Regions from separate parts of the Sinorhizobium terangae genome, predicted to be linked through region 3. Evidence: riboswitches for the same ligand, from Rfam matches in the RefSeq annotation. Region 3 holds a riboswitch; each other region holds the start of a gene.

Region 1 (5,459 bases), 1.1 Mb from region 3:
TTTAACGGACGTGCCGGAAAAACAGAACGATTTTCTTCGCCAAGGCACGTCACCCAAAAGTGCGCAGCGGTTTTGGGATGACGACATGTATGAAAACAAGAAGCGCACGTCGCCCAAAAATGTGCAGCGGTTTTGGGACAGCGACATGCATAAGAGCAATGCCGACCGTGTCGGTCAAAGGCTGCGAATGATCTTGCGCAGTGCGTCGTCCCGTGCGCCCAGCATCAGGACGTTCTTCAGTGCTATCTTCGGATCCTGCGTTCGGAAGATCAATCCGTTGCCCCGCACATTGCGGTTGATGACCATCTGCCCTTCGTCACCGCCGGGCTCGATGGCGACGGCGAAGTACATGCGCGAATAACCCCTCTGTATCCGATCGAAAAAATGCGTCTCGTCACCGAGATCGGAGAAGAAGTTCGCGAAATAGAAGGCCCAGGTGACGTCGTGCGAACGCTCGAGGTGCGTTTTCGCGGCGGTCACATGGCAGTAGCCGAGATGCGGACTGTTCGGCAGGGTGCGGTGAAAGACCATCTTCGGGAATTGGATCGAAGAATGGAAAGCGTTGATCCGCTTGTGGGTAGTCTCCCCGGCCGCCGAAAGCTTCCGCCCGGTTTGCTCCGCAACCTCCTCATGCGTCAGGTAACGCCGCTGCTCGGCCATCCAGTGCCGTCGGCGGTCGATCCGTCCGGTCCGCAGGAACTCCGCGTGGGGTGTGGCCTTTGGTGCGGGGATCACGGCTCTCGTGCCGGTATCATAATATCTCAGTCTAGCCATCCGCGCCGGCGCCATCCTTGTCCGCGAAGCGAGTTGATCTCCCCGAATGCTAGTCCTTCAGGGTTAACAGATGATTTTTCAACACATTTTGTCGATGGTATCCGCTTCGAAGGTGTGTCGTAAAATGGCCAGTCAAATTCGTGCCCGGGATGACGCTGCCGAAAAAATCATCAGTTGCTTACATTTTCCGCTATCACATTGTTTATAATAAATAATATCAATCCCCAAATTTAGGATCGATGAGCGGATATCGTGTCGTCTTTCCGGGAGCCGATGTCGTCAATCGGCAAATGAAAAGATGCTGGGCGCGCTTAGATATGGACACTCAAGGTGCCGCTCCAGGGAGGGCGGAGAATTGGGAAGCCGGTCAGATCCCGGCGCTGCCCCCGCAACGGTGGTGGAGCGAAAGCCACGGCAAAAGGCCACTGGACGGTGTGTCCGGGAAGGCGCCGGGCGGGTCCCTTTAGGGGCCACTCCAGAGCCCGGAAACCAGCCTTGGGACGAAAAATCGACCGTAACTGGTTGCGGCGGGCAGCCGGATCGGAGCCTTTGACGCGCCGGCATCATTGTCGGCGTTGGTTCCTGTCCTGCCTCTGCGAACTGATGAACGAGGACAGGACATGGACATTCAGAACGATATGCTGCGCCGGCTCATAAACCGTCGTGAGGGCTATAGCCTCGACCGGGCCTTCTACACCGACCCGGAATATTACCGGCAGGACCTCGAGCACATCTGGTACAAGGACTGGCTCTTCATCGGTCACGACTGTGAAATTCCGAAAGCCGGCAACTACTTTACCGTTCAGGTCGGCGACTATCCGATCGTCATCGTCCGCGACCGGCAGGGAACGATCCGGGCGCTTCACAATTCCTGCCGCCACCGCGGCTCGCGCGTGTGCACGCAGCACAAGGGTTCATCGGCCAAGCTCGTCTGTCCCTATCACCAGTGGACCTACGAATTGGACGGCAAGCTGCTTTTCGCGCGGCAGATGCCCGAAGGGTTCGATCCGGCTCAGCACAGCCTGAAGCCGGTCCATTGCGAAACGGTTGGCGGCTATATCTTCATCAGCCTCGCCGACGAGCCGATGGATTTCCAGCCGTTCCGGGAGACGGTTGCCGGCTATCTCGCGCCGCATAGACTCGGGGAGACCAAGGTCGCCTATGAGAGCACGATCGTCGAGAAGGGCAATTGGAAGCTTGTCTGGGAGAACAACCGCGAGTGCTATCATTGCGCCGCCAACCATCCGGAGCTTTGCCGTACCTACCCGGAGGCCCCGACGGTGACGGGCGTCCAGGGTGCCATGAACGACCCGGAGATCGGCGCCCATTGGGAAAGGTGCGAGGCGGCAGGCCTTCCGAGCAGCTTCAGGATTGCACCAACCGGCCAATTCCGGATGACGCGGATGCCGCTGATCAACGGGGCGGAGAGCTACACCATGTCCGGACAAGCGGCCGTTCGCAAACCGCTTTCGACCGGCGTCAACGAGCGCGGGATCGGCACGCTCTTGCTCTTCCACTACCCGACGACCTGGAACCATGTGCTCGGCGATCACGCGATCACCTTCCGCGTGCTGCCGCTTGGACCGGAACTGACGCAGGTCACCACCAAATGGCTTGTCAGCAAGGACGCCGTCGAGGGCGTCGATTACACCATCGAGGACCTTACCCACGTTTGGACCGAGACCAACGACCAGGATCGCCAGATCGTCGAGGAAAACGCCTTCGGCATCCGCTCGCCGGCCTATGAGCCCGGCCCCTATTCGGCCGAGCACGAGGGCGGCGTCATGCAGTTCGTCGAATGGTACTGCAATTTCATGCAGAACCGCCTGCAAGGCGACGTCGCTCCTCTTTCGCGGGTGGCATGACCATGGAAATGGGCTCTTCCTTCCGCCATTTCGATGAGCTTCATCCGTGGATCGATCGGCAGCATCTGCTCGAATGCATATCGGCCGTGGTCGAGACTGCGGACGTGATGACCTTCACCTTCCGCTCGGACAAGCCGGCCTGGTTCCGCTACCTGCCGGGGCAGTTCGTCACGCTGGAACTGCCCGTCGGCGAGGAACCGGTGATGCGCACCTACACGCTGTCATCCTCTCCGTCCCGCCCGCTCTCGGTTGCCGTCACCGTCAAGGCGCAGCCGGACAGCACCGGCACGCGCTGGATGTTCGACAATCTGAAGCCGGGCACGAGGCTGAAGGCGCTCGGGCCGCTCGGCGATTTCAGCTTCGTTCGCCATCCGGGGGATAAATACCTGTTTATCTCGGCCGGCTCGGGTGTCACGCCGATGATGTCGATGACGCGCTGGATGGCGGACTGCGCGCCGGACACGGACATCACCTTCATTTCCTGCGCGCGTAGGCCGGAGGACCTCCTGTTTCGTTCCGAGCTGGAGGTTCTCGCCCGCCAGATGCGGCGGTTCAATCTTGGTTTTCTCGTCGAAGGCCATGAGGCGCGCCATGGCTGGCATGGGCTACGCGGTCGCATAGATGCGACAAAATTGCCTCTGCTCGCGCCGGACTTCCTGGAGAGGACGGTGTTTTGCTGCGGGCCTGAGCCCTTCATGCGCGGCGTCAGGGAGATGCTGAAGGGTGCTGGCTTCGATATGGCGCGCTATCACGAGGAGAGCTTCCAGCCAGCCGCCGCACCCGCGGCAGAGGAGCTTGCGGTGCGCGCCGGGGCGGGGGTTTCGGCGGAGGCGGCTCGGGTGACCTTTACCATGAGCGGCAAGGACGTGACGGTGGTGCCTGGCCAGACGATCCTGCAGGCCGCCCGCGCCAACGGCGTCCGGATCGGTGCGGCCTGCGAGGGCGGCATCTGCGGCACATGTCGCGTGATGAAGGTCGCCGGCGATGTCGAGATGAACCACAATGGCGGCATTCTCGATGACGAGATCGAAGAGGGCTACATCCTTGCCTGCTGCTCTCGGCCGATTGGTGACGTCCAGATCGAGGCGTGACGGGCGGGTCTGTCAGCGCCGCTCGGTCTGATCGGGCAGGTGCACTTCGGCAGCTCTGACCGCGATCGAGCCGGTAACGGTCCTGTCGACGCCGCTGCCCGACTTGCTCTCGGCCGTCGCGCGGCTGACGAGCAAGGCAGGCCGCTCGAGGGAAGCTACCGCCCTGGCGCTGGCCGTCGGCGCTGTCCCGCGCGTCGCCGCCGCGACCACGGTCAACACCGGCGGTTTCTCGGGCAGAAGGGCGCCTTGCGGCCAGACGGCCCTCAGCGCGGACGCCGGCATCGCCGCGACATTCACGTCGATGTCGTCAAGCGTGCCGGGCACACGGTAGGGGCAGCGCCGCTTGCCGCAATTGTGCGACGAGGAGAATTGCCAGAGGGCATAGCCGTCCCAGTTCCCCATCGGAAAAACCTTGCGGATGTCCGGCTTGTAGCGGGCGTACCAGAGCGGAAGACGCGACAGCAGCCGGTGCTTGTAGCGGTTGGCGGCGATGTATTTCGCGGTGATGTGATTGGTGTAAAGGATCGGATAGCGGCCGGTGCGGGCCTTGATATGCCCGGCGAAGATGGCCGCGTCTTCCAGCGACATGTATTTTTCCGGGTCGATCCCCTCTATGTCGAGGACCATCACCTCGTCGTCGCGCGGATTGGCGTAGTCGAGGAAATGATTGGCCTGATCGACAGGATTGCCGGGCCGGGCCAAATGATAGGCGCCCCAGAGCAGGCCGTACGCGCGCGCGATCATTCGGCGCGTCTGGTAGAGCTCGCGGCTGACGGCGTACTTCCGCCACATCGTCTTGCAATGGGCGACCGTGTCGCCGCCATGGTCTCCGGTGCAGGAGAAGCTCTCGGGCAGGCCGTCGGAGGCTTTGGCGATGAACCCGGCGATGCGCTTGTCCTTCAGCAGCGCTTCCCAGTCGATGCTGTTCATCTCATAGGCATCGACGATGATGGCGTTCTGCCGCTGCTTCCAGGGTTCGAGATCACGCGCGTGAACATTCGCCGCCGCGAAGGTCAGACCCAGAAGGGCCGCCAGGCGCAAGATCGTCCCCGAGATCGAGAGTCCCCGCTTTTCCATCCACTGAGATTGCCGACACTAGCGTTAAAAGGTCGTAAATCTCAGCCCCGTGTCGATCCTGCGCGAAACGATCGCTCCTGTACACAGACCTGCGGCAGAAGCGTCATGCGTAAGTTCGGCTCAGGATTGTGATGTTGCAGGTGGCCGGCACGGTTCATCTTTCGACCCTTGCTCCAGTGGCAAAGGCGCAATCGCCGGCTGCATGTTCCAGAAATAGGGAACAAGACCCGCTACTTATGCGTTCAACACGCCGTTGATTTCCGGCTTTCGGTCATGGAGGAAACCATGAAGACAATGACTGGCAAGTGGCTCTCGGCGGCGTTCGCAGCCTTGTTGCTGGGGACGTCCGCCGCACCGTCGCAGGCGTTCACACCCACGCCTTCAAGGATCGAAGCTGAGAGCAATGTAACCGACGTTCAATATCGGCCGCGCGGATATTATCGCTACGGTGACCGCTATTATTACAACGGCTATCGCGGCTATCGTTACTATCGTCCCGGCTATCGCTATCACGATGGCTGGTGGTACCCGGGAGGGGCCTTCGGCACTGGCGTGATTATCGGTGGGCCGATCGTCCGTCCACCGATCGCCCGCCCGCCGGTTGCTCGCTACGGCAACAGGCACGTCGAATGGTGCTACGCGCGCTATCGGT
Region 2 (5,459 bases), 220 kb from region 3:
AGTTTCGGAGACCTGGCGGCCGAAACTGTCGCGGAACCGGTGCGGCACGATGCTGCCGACGGGCGCCTTGGTCAGCCTCGTGCGGGGCTGGCCGCCATAGGTGATGCTGCCCGGAATGGGTTCGAGATTGCGCGAGTAGCCAACTGAGGGCGGGGCGGTGGAAGCACAGGCGGCGAGCAGGAGACCCGCGCAAATGGCGGGCAGGGCGGTCTTCATGGCTGCGTTTTCCTTGGCTCCGGCGATTGCGCCCCCTCCGTTGCGCGAAGGCCCGTTGGTACACGCTAAACTGGCTGCGACATCATATTCCTTCTTCAACAACGGTCAAAGGAACCAACGAGTTTCGGTTGAGTTTCTGGTAATCCACAGCGCTGCGACATGAATCTGTCGGTATTTCAGTTGCATTCGATAGACGCTTTGGACGATGTAGTGGATCAGACTCGCCGCTGCGTGTTTTTATTCCTTCAGTCGATTTCGGTTTGGGGGGAAATGCAGTAGAGGCTTTCGTACGATCCGCGTTGCTTCAGGTACAGCTCATGACCGCCGAACAGTCGCTTTCGTTTCTCGTAATCGGCGCCATGATGGCCTTTTTCATCTGGGACCGTTTCCGCTACGACCTCATTGCCTGTTCGGCGCTGATGCTCTCGGTCGCGGTCGGCATCGTTCCCTTCGACCGCGCCTTTACAGGCTTCAGCGATGATATCGTCATCATCGTCGGCAGCGCGCTGATCGTCAGCGCCGGTGTTGCCCGCTCCGGCGTGGTCGATGCGGCGATACAGCGCTTCCTGCCGGACCTGACCTCGGTAAGGGCGCAGCTTGCGCTTCTTGTCGTGACCGTCACGATGCTTTCCGCCTTCATCAAGAATATCGGCGCGCTGGCGATCATGATCCCGGTCGCTTTCCAGTTCGCCCGGCGGTCGGGCGTCCAGCCCTCGGTCTTCCTGATGCCGATGGCCTTCGGTTCGCTGATCGGCGGGCTGATGACCCAGGTCGGCACCTCGCCCAATGTGGTCGTGTCGAGGATGCGGCAGGACCTGACCGGCGAGAGCTTCAGCATGTTCGACTTTACCCCGGTCGGCGCCTCGCTGGCCGTGGTCGGCGCGGTGTTCCTGCTTTTCGCCTATCGCCTGGTGCCGGAGCGCAAAAGCCAGCAGGTTTCCGTCAACCAGGCGATCGAGATCACCGACTATACCTCTGAAGCGGTCGTAGCGAACGGTTCGCCGATGATCGGCAAGCCGCTCGGCAACCTCGTCAAACTCGGCGACGGCGGTGCGGTCGTCCTCGCCATCTTCCGCCGCGGCACGCATCTGGCGCCGCTGCCGGACGCCATCATCGAGGCCGACGATATCCTGCTGCTCGAAGGCGGGCCGGCGGCGCTCGACCGTATCGTCTCCCAGGCGAAGCTCAAGATTTCCGGCGACAGGTCGCCCACGGCCAACAACGGCAAGACGCCGGCCGACATCGAGGCGATCGAGGCGGTGATCGCCAGCGGCTCTCCGCTCATCGGCATGTCTGCGCAGCGGCTTGCGCTCTTCAACAATCACAACATCAACCTGCTTGCCGTCAGCCGCCAGGGCGAGCGGCTGAAGCAGCGACTCGGCAGCATCCGGCTGCGGGCCGGCGACATTGTCGTGCTGCAGGGGACACGGCGCGACCTGCCGCCGTTCCTGCAGGAATTCGGCTGCCTGCCGCTCGCCCAGCGGGAAATCCTGCTCGGTACCATCCGACGCGCGACGGTGCCGCTGCTCGTTCTCGCAGCCGCCATGGGGGCAACGGCGATCGGAGTCGTGCCTGTGCCGGTCGCCTTCTTCGCGGCGGCGCTCGCCATGGTGATCTTCCGCGTCATCCCGCTGCGCGACGTCTACCGTGCGGTCGACGGGCCGATCCTCGTCATGCTGGCGGCGCTGATCCCGGTCAGCGACACGTTGCGCACCACCGGTGGGTCGGACCTTATCGCCGGCTGGCTGAGCGGCATCGCTGCCGGCCTGCCGCCCGCGGGCGCACTTGCGCTCATCCTCATCGCCGCAATGGCGGTCACGCCCTTCCTCAACAATGCCGCCACGGTGCTCGTCATGGCACCGATCGCCGCGAGTTTTGCCGCGGCGCTCGGCTACAAGCCGGATGCCTTTCTGATGGCGGTGGCGATCGGCGCAGGCTCAGATTTCCTCACCCCGATCGGCCACCAGTGCAACACGCTGGTCATGGGGCCGGGCGGCTACCGCTTCAGCGACTACCCGCGCCTCGGTCTGCCGCTTTCGATCGTCATTGTGCTCGTCGCCGTGCCGATGCTGATGTGGGTCTGGCCGCTGCGCTGAGCGCATTGACGATACCGGGACCGCGCCGGGTCCTTCAGACAGTTCCTTATGTACCAGTTGGCGATCTCGCCACCTGCGCCTCGTTTCCCACCTGACTGCAAAATGCTCTAGCGCTGGGAATGCTCTGGTGCGTCGGCTGTCCTCTGCGAAGGCGTGCGTTGCTCGGTTCACAGTCAATGACAACGGCAAATTAACGCCCATGGCGAATTTTCTGTCTTGTGCGATGTTATGTTATTAAGTAACAGAACGGCTAGCCTCAACGGGATACCACCCATGATATGTCCTTTCGCCATCCATCCCCGGTTGCCTCGCGCCGCGATTCGTGCCACCAAGGCGGCGATGGTGCTGCTTTCCTGACCCGGAAGCGGCTGAAAAGGGAACACGGTGAGGACGACCCAGGAGGGGCCGAAACCGTGGCTGCCCCCGCAACTGTGAGCGGAAAGCGCATTCACACCATGTCACTGGCGAAAAGCCGGGAAGACGTGGATGCGCGGCGACCCGCGAGCCAGGAGACCTGCCATCGAACCGATCAACCACAACGGACGGGGTGTTCCGATGGAAAAGAACTGGCTTCTGCTTGGCGGGCAACCGTCTCCTTGCATCTTCGCCATTTTCTCTCCGGCCCAGCCCGGCGGAGACAAGCCATGGCGAATTCAGACTTCCGACAGCACAAGATAACTCTCTGCACCGATTGCCGCTTCCCCGGGGGCCCATGCCGTCCCGGCACCGAGCTGCTCGCTCAGTTGAACCACAGCGTTTCCGCGCTTGGCCGGCCGCTCGACCGGGATTTTTCGATCGCCGGCACAGTTGCGATGGCGGCCTGCACGCGGCCTTGCACCATCGCCTTCCAGGCGACCGCCAGGGCGACCTATCTCTTCGGCGACATCTCGCCGGAGGAAGACATCGACGATCTTGTCAGCTTCGCCGCCGCCTATGCCGAAGGCCAGGCGTTTGACCCCTTTCCGCGTCCCGCCTTGAGCCTGACGGGCAAGGGCCTTGCGCGCATTCCGGCGGCAGTCCTCGTTTCCGAGGAGACGGCGGGGTGGCTGCAGTGAGTGCGGGGAGGGCATTTTCATGAGCGATGAATTCAGTAGTTTGCAGCGAAAAGCGGGCGAAGAATCGCTTCATGCTTTTCTTCAGACCGGCGCGGGCGCCAGCCTCAGCGTCGAAAAACTGGAGTGGGGGCCGCGCCCCGGCCTTCGGCTTGTCCGCGATATCGGCTTTTCGATCGCGCCTGGCAGCCGACTCGCGATTATCGGCCCGAACGGCGCCGGCAAGACCTCGCTCTTGCGCTGCCTCTACCGCGCGGTTGAACCGACTGCCGGCCGTATCGGGATCGACGGCGTGAACCTCTGGGCGATGAGTGCGCGCGAGGCGGCAAGAACGATTGCCGTTGTCTTGCAGGAAATGCCGGGCGATTTCCCTTTCAGCGTCCGTGACGTCGTGATGATGGGGCGGATCCCGCGCCGGGAGGGGATCAGCGGCTGGAGCGATCGCGACCGTGAGCGGGTGGCGCAAGCGCTCGAGCATCTCGACCTTACCCATCTCGCGCCCCGCCAATTCGCCACGCTTTCGGGCGGCGAGAAGCAGCGGGTGCTCATTGCCCGGGCGCTTGCCCAGGAACCGAAGATCATCATCCTCGACGAGCCGACCAACCACCTCGACATCCGCCATCAGCTCGAAATTCTCGACCTGTTGCAGACGCTGAAGCTGACAATCGTTACGACGCTGCACGACATCAATCTCGCGGCCGAATTCGCGACCGATGTCGCGATCCTGACAGAGGGGCGGCTTGCCGCCTTCGGCCCGCCGGAGACCGTATTGAAGCCCGCGGCGCTTTCGGCCGCCTTCGGCGTCCATGCCACCGCGCATGGCGATGCCGCGGGCCATGTTTCCCGCTTTTCCTTCGCGCTCTCGCAGCCCGACGCAATGCCCGTCGCGCGATCTTCCCGTTCCACAGGAGCCATCCGATGAACAAACTTCTTTTCGCCGCCGGCGTGCTTGTCCTCGCCGCCGTGCCTGCGCTCGCTCATCCCGTCACCGTCAAGAGCTGCAACCGCGAGGTCGCTTTCGACGCGGCGCCGCAGCGTGCGGTCTCCAACGACGTCAATCTCACGGAGATGATGCTGGCCTTGAAGCTGCAGGATCGCATGGTCGGTTACACCGGCGTTTCCGGCTGGAAGACGCTGGACGAGCGTCTGCGCGAGGGTATCAGGGAGCTGCCGGAGCTTGCGGAAAAATATCCGACGAAGGAGGTGCTGCTGAACGCCGACGCCGATTTTTACTTCGCCGGCTGGAACTACGGCATGAAGGTTGGCGGCGACGTGACACCGGAGACGCTCGCGCCCTTTGGCATCAAGGTCTACGAACTCACAGAAAGCTGCGTCCACATCATGGCGAAGGGCAAGCCGACGATGGAGGACATGTTTGTCGACCTCCTGAACCTCGGCCGCATCTTCGGCGTCGAGGACAGGGCGGAAGCGCTGGTTGCCGGCTATCGCGGCGAGCTCGCCGAGATCACGGCCAGGATCAAGGGCGCCGAGCGGCGGCCGGCGCGTGTCTTCGTCTACGATTCCGGCGAGGAAAAGCCCTTCACCTCCGGGCGTTACGGCATCCCGACCGCGATGATCGAGGCAGCCGGCGGCGTCAACATCATGGACGACGTCGAGAAGAGCTGGACGGAGATCTCCTGGGAGCCGGTGATCGACCGCAATCCGGAAGTGGTTGTCATCGTCAACTACGGCGAGGTGACCGCGGAGCAGAAGATCGCCTTCATGAAAAACAATCGGGCCTTCAAGAACGTGGACGCGGTGAAAAACGACCGCTTCGTCGTGCTCGACTATGTCGAGGCGACGCCGGGCCCTCGCAATATCGAGGCGATCCGTCGGCTGGCGGAGAGTTTTCATGCCGAGGCGATGTGAGGGGCCGTGGCGTGTGCAAAAACCAGCCTCAATCGCTGGACGGTTCTCGGCGGCGCGATCTCACTCAGCCAGGGCCCCAGCTTGGCTCATTTCTGCGCTCGTCACAGGAACCTAGCAGCGCCGCGTCGGTGGCGCGGGGAAGATCCTGGCAGCTCATTGAGCGCGCACCGTTATTTACGGAGAGCGACAGACGATGCAATCGCATGAAGAAGGGCTGGCAACCCTA
Region 3 (5,459 bases):
TTGCGGTAGCCTCTGGACAAAAGCCCCGCAAATTTAGTGGGAAAAAATCTCCTTTTGAACTGTCACTACCGACAGTTACATGTGTCGGTTCAGCCTGACAGCATCTGCCCATCGCGCAAAAACGATGGAGCGAAAGATGATCAGGATTGTGAACGGTAACGCTCGCGGACAGCACCCGCGGGCCATCGACGAAATGTTCCGGCTGCGCAAGCGCGTGTTCCATGACTTCCTGAAATGGGACGTGAAGACGGACGGCGAGTGGGAAATCGACCATTACGACAAGGCGAACCCCCTTTATGTAATGTCGTACGCACCGGATACCGGAAAGCTACGCGGATCGCTGCGGCTGCTGCCGACGCTTGGGCCGAACATGCTGGACGATACGTTTCCGATTCTGCTCGGCGACAATCCCGAGATCCGTAGCGCTTCCGTGTGGGAATCGAGCCGCTTCTGCATCGATCCGGATATCTCGCAGGATCGCTCGTCGAACCAGGTAACGGTCGCCGCTGCGGAACTCATGTGTGGCGTGGGCGAACTGGGCCTTGCCTCCGGCGTCAGCCATATCGTCACGGTCACCGACGTCTTCCTCGAAAGAATGTTCCGTCGGATGGGTTGCCCCGGCGAGCGCATTGCCGATCCTCACCGGATCGGCTCCGTCTTCGCCGTGGCAGTCGCGTGGGAAGTGACGCGAGAACTACTTGAAACGATGAAGCATGTCGCCGCAATCGAGGGCACCGTGCTCGAACGCCCGATGTCGCTCGAAACAGCACGGGCCGCCTGATCCTTCTCGCCGGGCCGCCGTCGCGGCCCGGTCTATTCTCTCTTGCTGCGGTGCCCTGTTAACGCAAACTCTCCCTGGACGTTGCGCTGTTACGTCAACGCCTTATGATATGGATAAACAGGAGTTGGCGGTCGCGAAAGTCCTTGAAGAACGGATCGCGCACCAAGGCAGAAGAGACGAGAGCCAGTGCCCCGGATCGTCATATCCCGGAACTTCAAATCCGTGGCGGTGGCCCTGCTCCAGCTGCTGTTGGCGGGCGCTGACGGTGCGTCGGCCTCGACTGTTTGCGAACGCCTGAATGCACGGCTCACTGATCTCTCCACGGCCGTCAACCCAACCGCTAACCTGCGCGATTTCACGGGTGCCGTTTCCCGCCAGAACATCGAGCTCCGCCGGGCGAAGAACGAGCGACGCCGGATGGAGTGCGGCACCGGCAGTGTCGTCGTCATCGGTGGTGACAATGATGAGGCATGCGCGGCGCTGGATGAGACCATCGCCCGCATGGAGGACAACCTTCAACGGCTCAAGGCGCACCGCCACTCGTTGATATCTGGCGACACGGGCGACACGCGCCGGCGCATTCTCGCGGCGCTGGAACTGAACGGCTGCCATGACGAGGCCAATGCCCACGATCCAGTCGAGGAGCAGGACGAGTTCGCGAGTGCTGCGGTCGATGATGCCGAGCTCCCCCGCAATATCCTCAGGGATCTTTCGCCGGACAGCGAAGATTATCCGCTGCTGGGTGACGACAGCGAGACACAGGATTTTCCCCTGCTGCACGAGGAGCCCATGGGCAGCCTCAGGACAATGTGCGTCCGCACCTGCGACGGGGCCTTTTTCCCGATCTCGTCAAATGCAACGCCCGCGGACTTTGCCCGTGACGCCGAGCTGTGTCAGGCACGCTGCCCCGGTGCGCAGACGGAACTCTACTACCACGTTCTCGCTACGGAAGAGAGCGACCAGATGGTCTCGGCCTTGACCGGAAGGCCTTATACCGAGCTGCCGACGGCCTTTGCCTACCGGACGCGCGGCGTCGGTGCGCCAGGAGTTTGCGGCTGCCGAATCCCGGCTAGTGCGGCGACAGAAAATGGCAGGAAGGCGACGACCGGCAGCGAGCCGTCGGTCATCACGATCAATGGCGACCTGAAGCCGGCCGCGGGATCGGTACAAGCAAAGCCGGTGCGGGAAAGGCCCTACGACCCGGCGAACAGCAAGGTCCGTGTCGTGGGCCCGGCATTCCTGCCGCAAGAAAAAAGCGCGATCGACCTCAAGCACCCGCTCGGTCCGGGTTACCAGCCGGTCCAGGGCAACTGAGCCCATCTGCCGCATGCTGTCAAAGCAGTGGAGATACTGAGCTTATCGTATTGAATTCAGATGCTGTTTGCCTGTGGGACGCCCCACGCTTCCTCGAAGACAAGGTCCTCGAGCGGCAGGCGCTGACGCCATCCCTTCACGGCGAGTTCCGGCTGCTGATAGAGCTGATCGACAAACCCAAGGCAGAGCCAGGCGACGATTTCGATGTGCTCGGGAATACCGAGGATCGACTTGATCTCCTGCTCGTGGAAAATGCTGACCCAGCCGACGCCGACACCTTCCGCGCGTGCGGCGAGCCAGAGGTTCTGGACCGCGCAGACGGTCGAATAGACATCCATCTGCGGATTGTGCGTCCGTCCCAGCACGACCGCGCCACCGCGCGTGCGATCGCAGGTGACGCAAATGCTGAGCGGTGCCTTGCGAATGCCTTCAAGTTTCAGCGATCGGTATTGTGCCTGTCTCTCGCCGGAAAACATCAGCGCCGCTTCCTCGTTGGCGCGCTCGAACGCCTCCCAGACCTTCGCTCGCGTCACCTTTTGACGAACGAGCACGAAGTTCCAAGGCTGCATGAAGCCGACCGATGGCGCGCTATGGGCGGCACCAAGCAGACGGGTAATGAGTTCGTCCGGCAGCGGATCGGGAAGGAATTCATCACGCACATCGCGGCGTGTTTCAATGGCGCGGTAGACGGCGTCTCGCTCGTCCGGCGAAAAGGCTCCAGCCGCCGTCAGGCAGCCGCTCGGGTCAGGCCGCATCGTTCGATCCCCAACAATGCACAACCTCCCGCCGTCCGCGCGGGGCCGGTCTATCTCGCCAGGCCGGTCTTCTGACTCTGGTTCATCCAGCCGCGCCGCCTTCCCAAATCACTTGAGGATTCAGTGGCAATGTCCTGAACAAAATTCAGAACTTGTATTCGCGCGACCGTCCCCATCACAGCGTTGGGCACGTACCGGATTTGCACCGGCTTCCCGATTCTCCCGCCGTGGCGGGCACCTGACGGCCGCATATGGGCACAGCCGACGGCGAAAGGCAAGACGAGCCAAGCGGCTCGCCTCACCCAAAGCCTCCGCGCGGCATGGAGAACCGGCGCCGCGTCAAAGCGGCGCCGCCGGATGCGGGGAGCCATCGTAGGCGCCCCAGATTGATTGGTCGAAGCAGATCACCGAACCCGTCATCAAACCGGATTCCGCCGAGGAAAGATAGGCGCAGGCGCGCGCCACCTCGGCCGGATCGACAAGGCGGCCGAAAGGTTGGTTGGCTGCGGCCTTCTCCAGCCAGTCCGCAGGTGCATCGTGATATTCGCGTTGGATGCGATCCTCCCCCTCCGATGCCATCCAGCCGATATTGAGGCCGTTGACGCGGATACGGTTGCGCAAAAGCGCGTAGGCCGTGTTCTTCGTCAGCGTCTCCAGGGCGCCTTTCGAGGCGCAATAGGCGGCAATGAAGGGCTGGCCCGCCTTGGCCGACATCGAGCCAATGTTGACGATCGTGCCCTCGATCTTCTCGCGCCGCATTACCTTCACCGTCTCCTGCATGAGGAAGAAGGGCGCGCGCACGTTGACCGCGAACATGCGGTCGAAGAGTTCCGGCGTGGTGTCGAGGATCGTGCCACGGTCGGTGATGGCAGCGGCATTGACCAATGCGTCCACCCGGCCGAATTCCCTGTCGCAAGCCGCAACAACCTTGCGGGCGTCGTCGACCCGCTCGAGATCGGCGGCCACGTAAATCACCTTGGTGCCGGTCGCCTTGCCAATCTCGGCTGCTCTTGCCTCGCCTTTGGCAGCGTTGCGCCCGCAGATGATGATGCCGGTTGCGCCCCGTTCGGCAAAGAGCGCCGCGATCGTTGCACCGAGCCCCTGTGTGCCGCCTGTCACGATAGCGACCTTGCCATCAAGGCGGCCATAGTCCGTGCTCATGTAACTCCTCCTCTATTTCGCTTCCAAGCTCCCGCACTCCTTAGCGTCGGGAGTATCGCCCCGTCGCATTTCTCAGCTTCTCTTTTTCTCCGCCTGCGCGGCCAGTGCCTCCACGAAGGATTTGGTTTCCCAATCGGCCGCCAGCGCTTCATGCATCAGCTGTGCCTGCGTTTTCGGTGCCAGGCCGCCCAGCGGCGGGTCGCGATCGAGATTGGTCGGGAACGAGTAGCCTTCGGCGCAAGAAGCGATCGCATTGGCAATCTCGCCGGCCGAGAGCCTTCCGTCCGCTGCAAGAGCCTTCAGGGCCGGATAGAGCATGGCGCACATCCGCTCGCGATCGACCGTTTCCATCGCCCGTCCGAAGGCGGAGGAGACCTGGAGGAGATTTGCCACGCGCTTGATGTCTGCCGACCGGTTGGTGCCCGCCGCATGGAAGAGCGCCGGGTTGAAGAACACCGCATCGCCCTTCTCAAGCGGAAGCTGGACGTGGTTCTCGTCGAAATATGCTTTGAACTCCGGCCTTTTCAGCGCGAGATAGCCGGGCAAATAGCTCTGGCTGTAAGGCAGGAACAAGGTCGGCCCGCTTTCGACCGGCATGTCGCAATGGGCAACGGCGCCCTGCAGCGTCAGAACTGGCGAAAGCTTGTGCACATGTGCCGGATATTGCTCGATGACCGCCGACGTCTGGAAACCGAGATGATAGTCCCGATGCGCCGACTGTGCCGCGCCGCCCGGATTGACGCGGTTGACCTGCGCCGTCATCTGGTAGTTCGGCCCGAGCCAGGCCTCGCTGACGAGCGCGATGACCGCGTTGCCGTAGTAGGCCGCGAAATTTTCGGGAGAGCGCAGGCAATGCTTCTCCAGCGAATTCCAGATGCGGTCGTTGGCACCGGGCTTGGCGAAGTGGTCGCCGCCGCCACTGTTCGTGCGGTGTTGCTCCTCGATGATCTCGTCGAAAACACGGCTTGCTTCGTCGATAATGCTTGTGTCGGTGAAGGCGCGCTTGAACACCGCAACGCCCGGCCCTTCGGCCAGCACCGCGCAAATCTCCCCCAGAGCTGCGCGCCGACCGTCATCCGTCCTGCAATCGGCAACGAGGCTGGCACTGTCATAGATCAGGATGTTCTTTTGGCAATCGGCTGCATGCGGATAGTCGATCGGGTTGGTGCGGCGCTCGACCTCGGCGCGGAACGCCTCGATGCTGCAGGATTCCTCCGTCAGCCATACGCGTTCGACGCGCCTCCTCGCCGTGTTGTCGATCTTCATCCGATCTCCTCCTCGAGAAAATACAGTACCGACTATACGTCTCGCCCGCTTCTGGGATAGAGCAGGAATCCATCAAAAAACCATCACAAGGCTTGTTCGTGGCACATCCGTTTCTGGTCAAGGATATCGCATTTCAGGCAGGTGTGAGCACGGCCACGGTCGACCGGGTGCTCAATGATCGG

Evidence for each region. Region 3 has a riboswitch for cobalamin ahead of bluB (5,6-dimethylbenzimidazole synthase). Riboswitches for the same ligand answer to the same signal wherever they lie in the genome.
Region 1: it holds a riboswitch for cobalamin, as region 3 does, so the genes downstream of both, QA637_RS02425 (aromatic ring-hydroxylating oxygenase subunit alpha) here and bluB (5,6-dimethylbenzimidazole synthase) in region 3, are expected to answer to the same signal.
Region 2: it holds a riboswitch for cobalamin, as region 3 does, so the genes downstream of both, QA637_RS08830 (DUF1636 family protein) here and bluB (5,6-dimethylbenzimidazole synthase) in region 3, are expected to answer to the same signal.

Annotation. Positions count from the first base shown of each region.
Region 1 is NZ_CP121659.1:520,206-525,664, forward strand. Features, by position in the region: gene QA637_RS02420 (DUF6656 family protein) at 175-774, opposite strand; cobalamin riboswitch at 1,086-1,286, shown strand; gene QA637_RS02425 (aromatic ring-hydroxylating oxygenase subunit alpha) at 1,395-2,639, shown strand; gene QA637_RS02430 (FAD-binding oxidoreductase) at 2,636-3,730, shown strand; gene QA637_RS02435 (glycoside hydrolase family 25 protein) at 3,743-4,807, opposite strand; gene QA637_RS02440 (BA14K family protein) at 5,102-5,459, shown strand, end outside.
Region 2 is NZ_CP121659.1:1,868,156-1,873,614, reverse strand. Features, by position in the region: gene QA637_RS08840 (hypothetical protein) at 1-216, opposite strand, end outside; gene QA637_RS08835 (SLC13 family permease) at 534-2,312, shown strand; cobalamin riboswitch at 2,636-2,848, shown strand; gene QA637_RS08830 (DUF1636 family protein) at 2,957-3,367, shown strand; gene QA637_RS08825 (ABC transporter ATP-binding protein) at 3,387-4,286, shown strand; gene QA637_RS08820 (ABC transporter substrate-binding protein) at 4,283-5,233, shown strand.
Region 3 is NZ_CP121659.1:1,647,532-1,652,990, forward strand. Features, by position in the region: gene QA637_RS07790 (acyl-homoserine-lactone synthase) at 137-781, shown strand; gene QA637_RS07795 (DUF2865 domain-containing protein) at 968-2,095, shown strand; gene bluB (5,6-dimethylbenzimidazole synthase) at 2,152-2,850, opposite strand; cobalamin riboswitch at 2,895-3,107, opposite strand; gene QA637_RS07805 (SDR family oxidoreductase) at 3,190-4,011, opposite strand; gene QA637_RS07810 (phytanoyl-CoA dioxygenase family protein) at 4,084-5,277, opposite strand; gene QA637_RS07815 (LacI family DNA-binding transcriptional regulator) at 5,376-5,459, shown strand, end outside.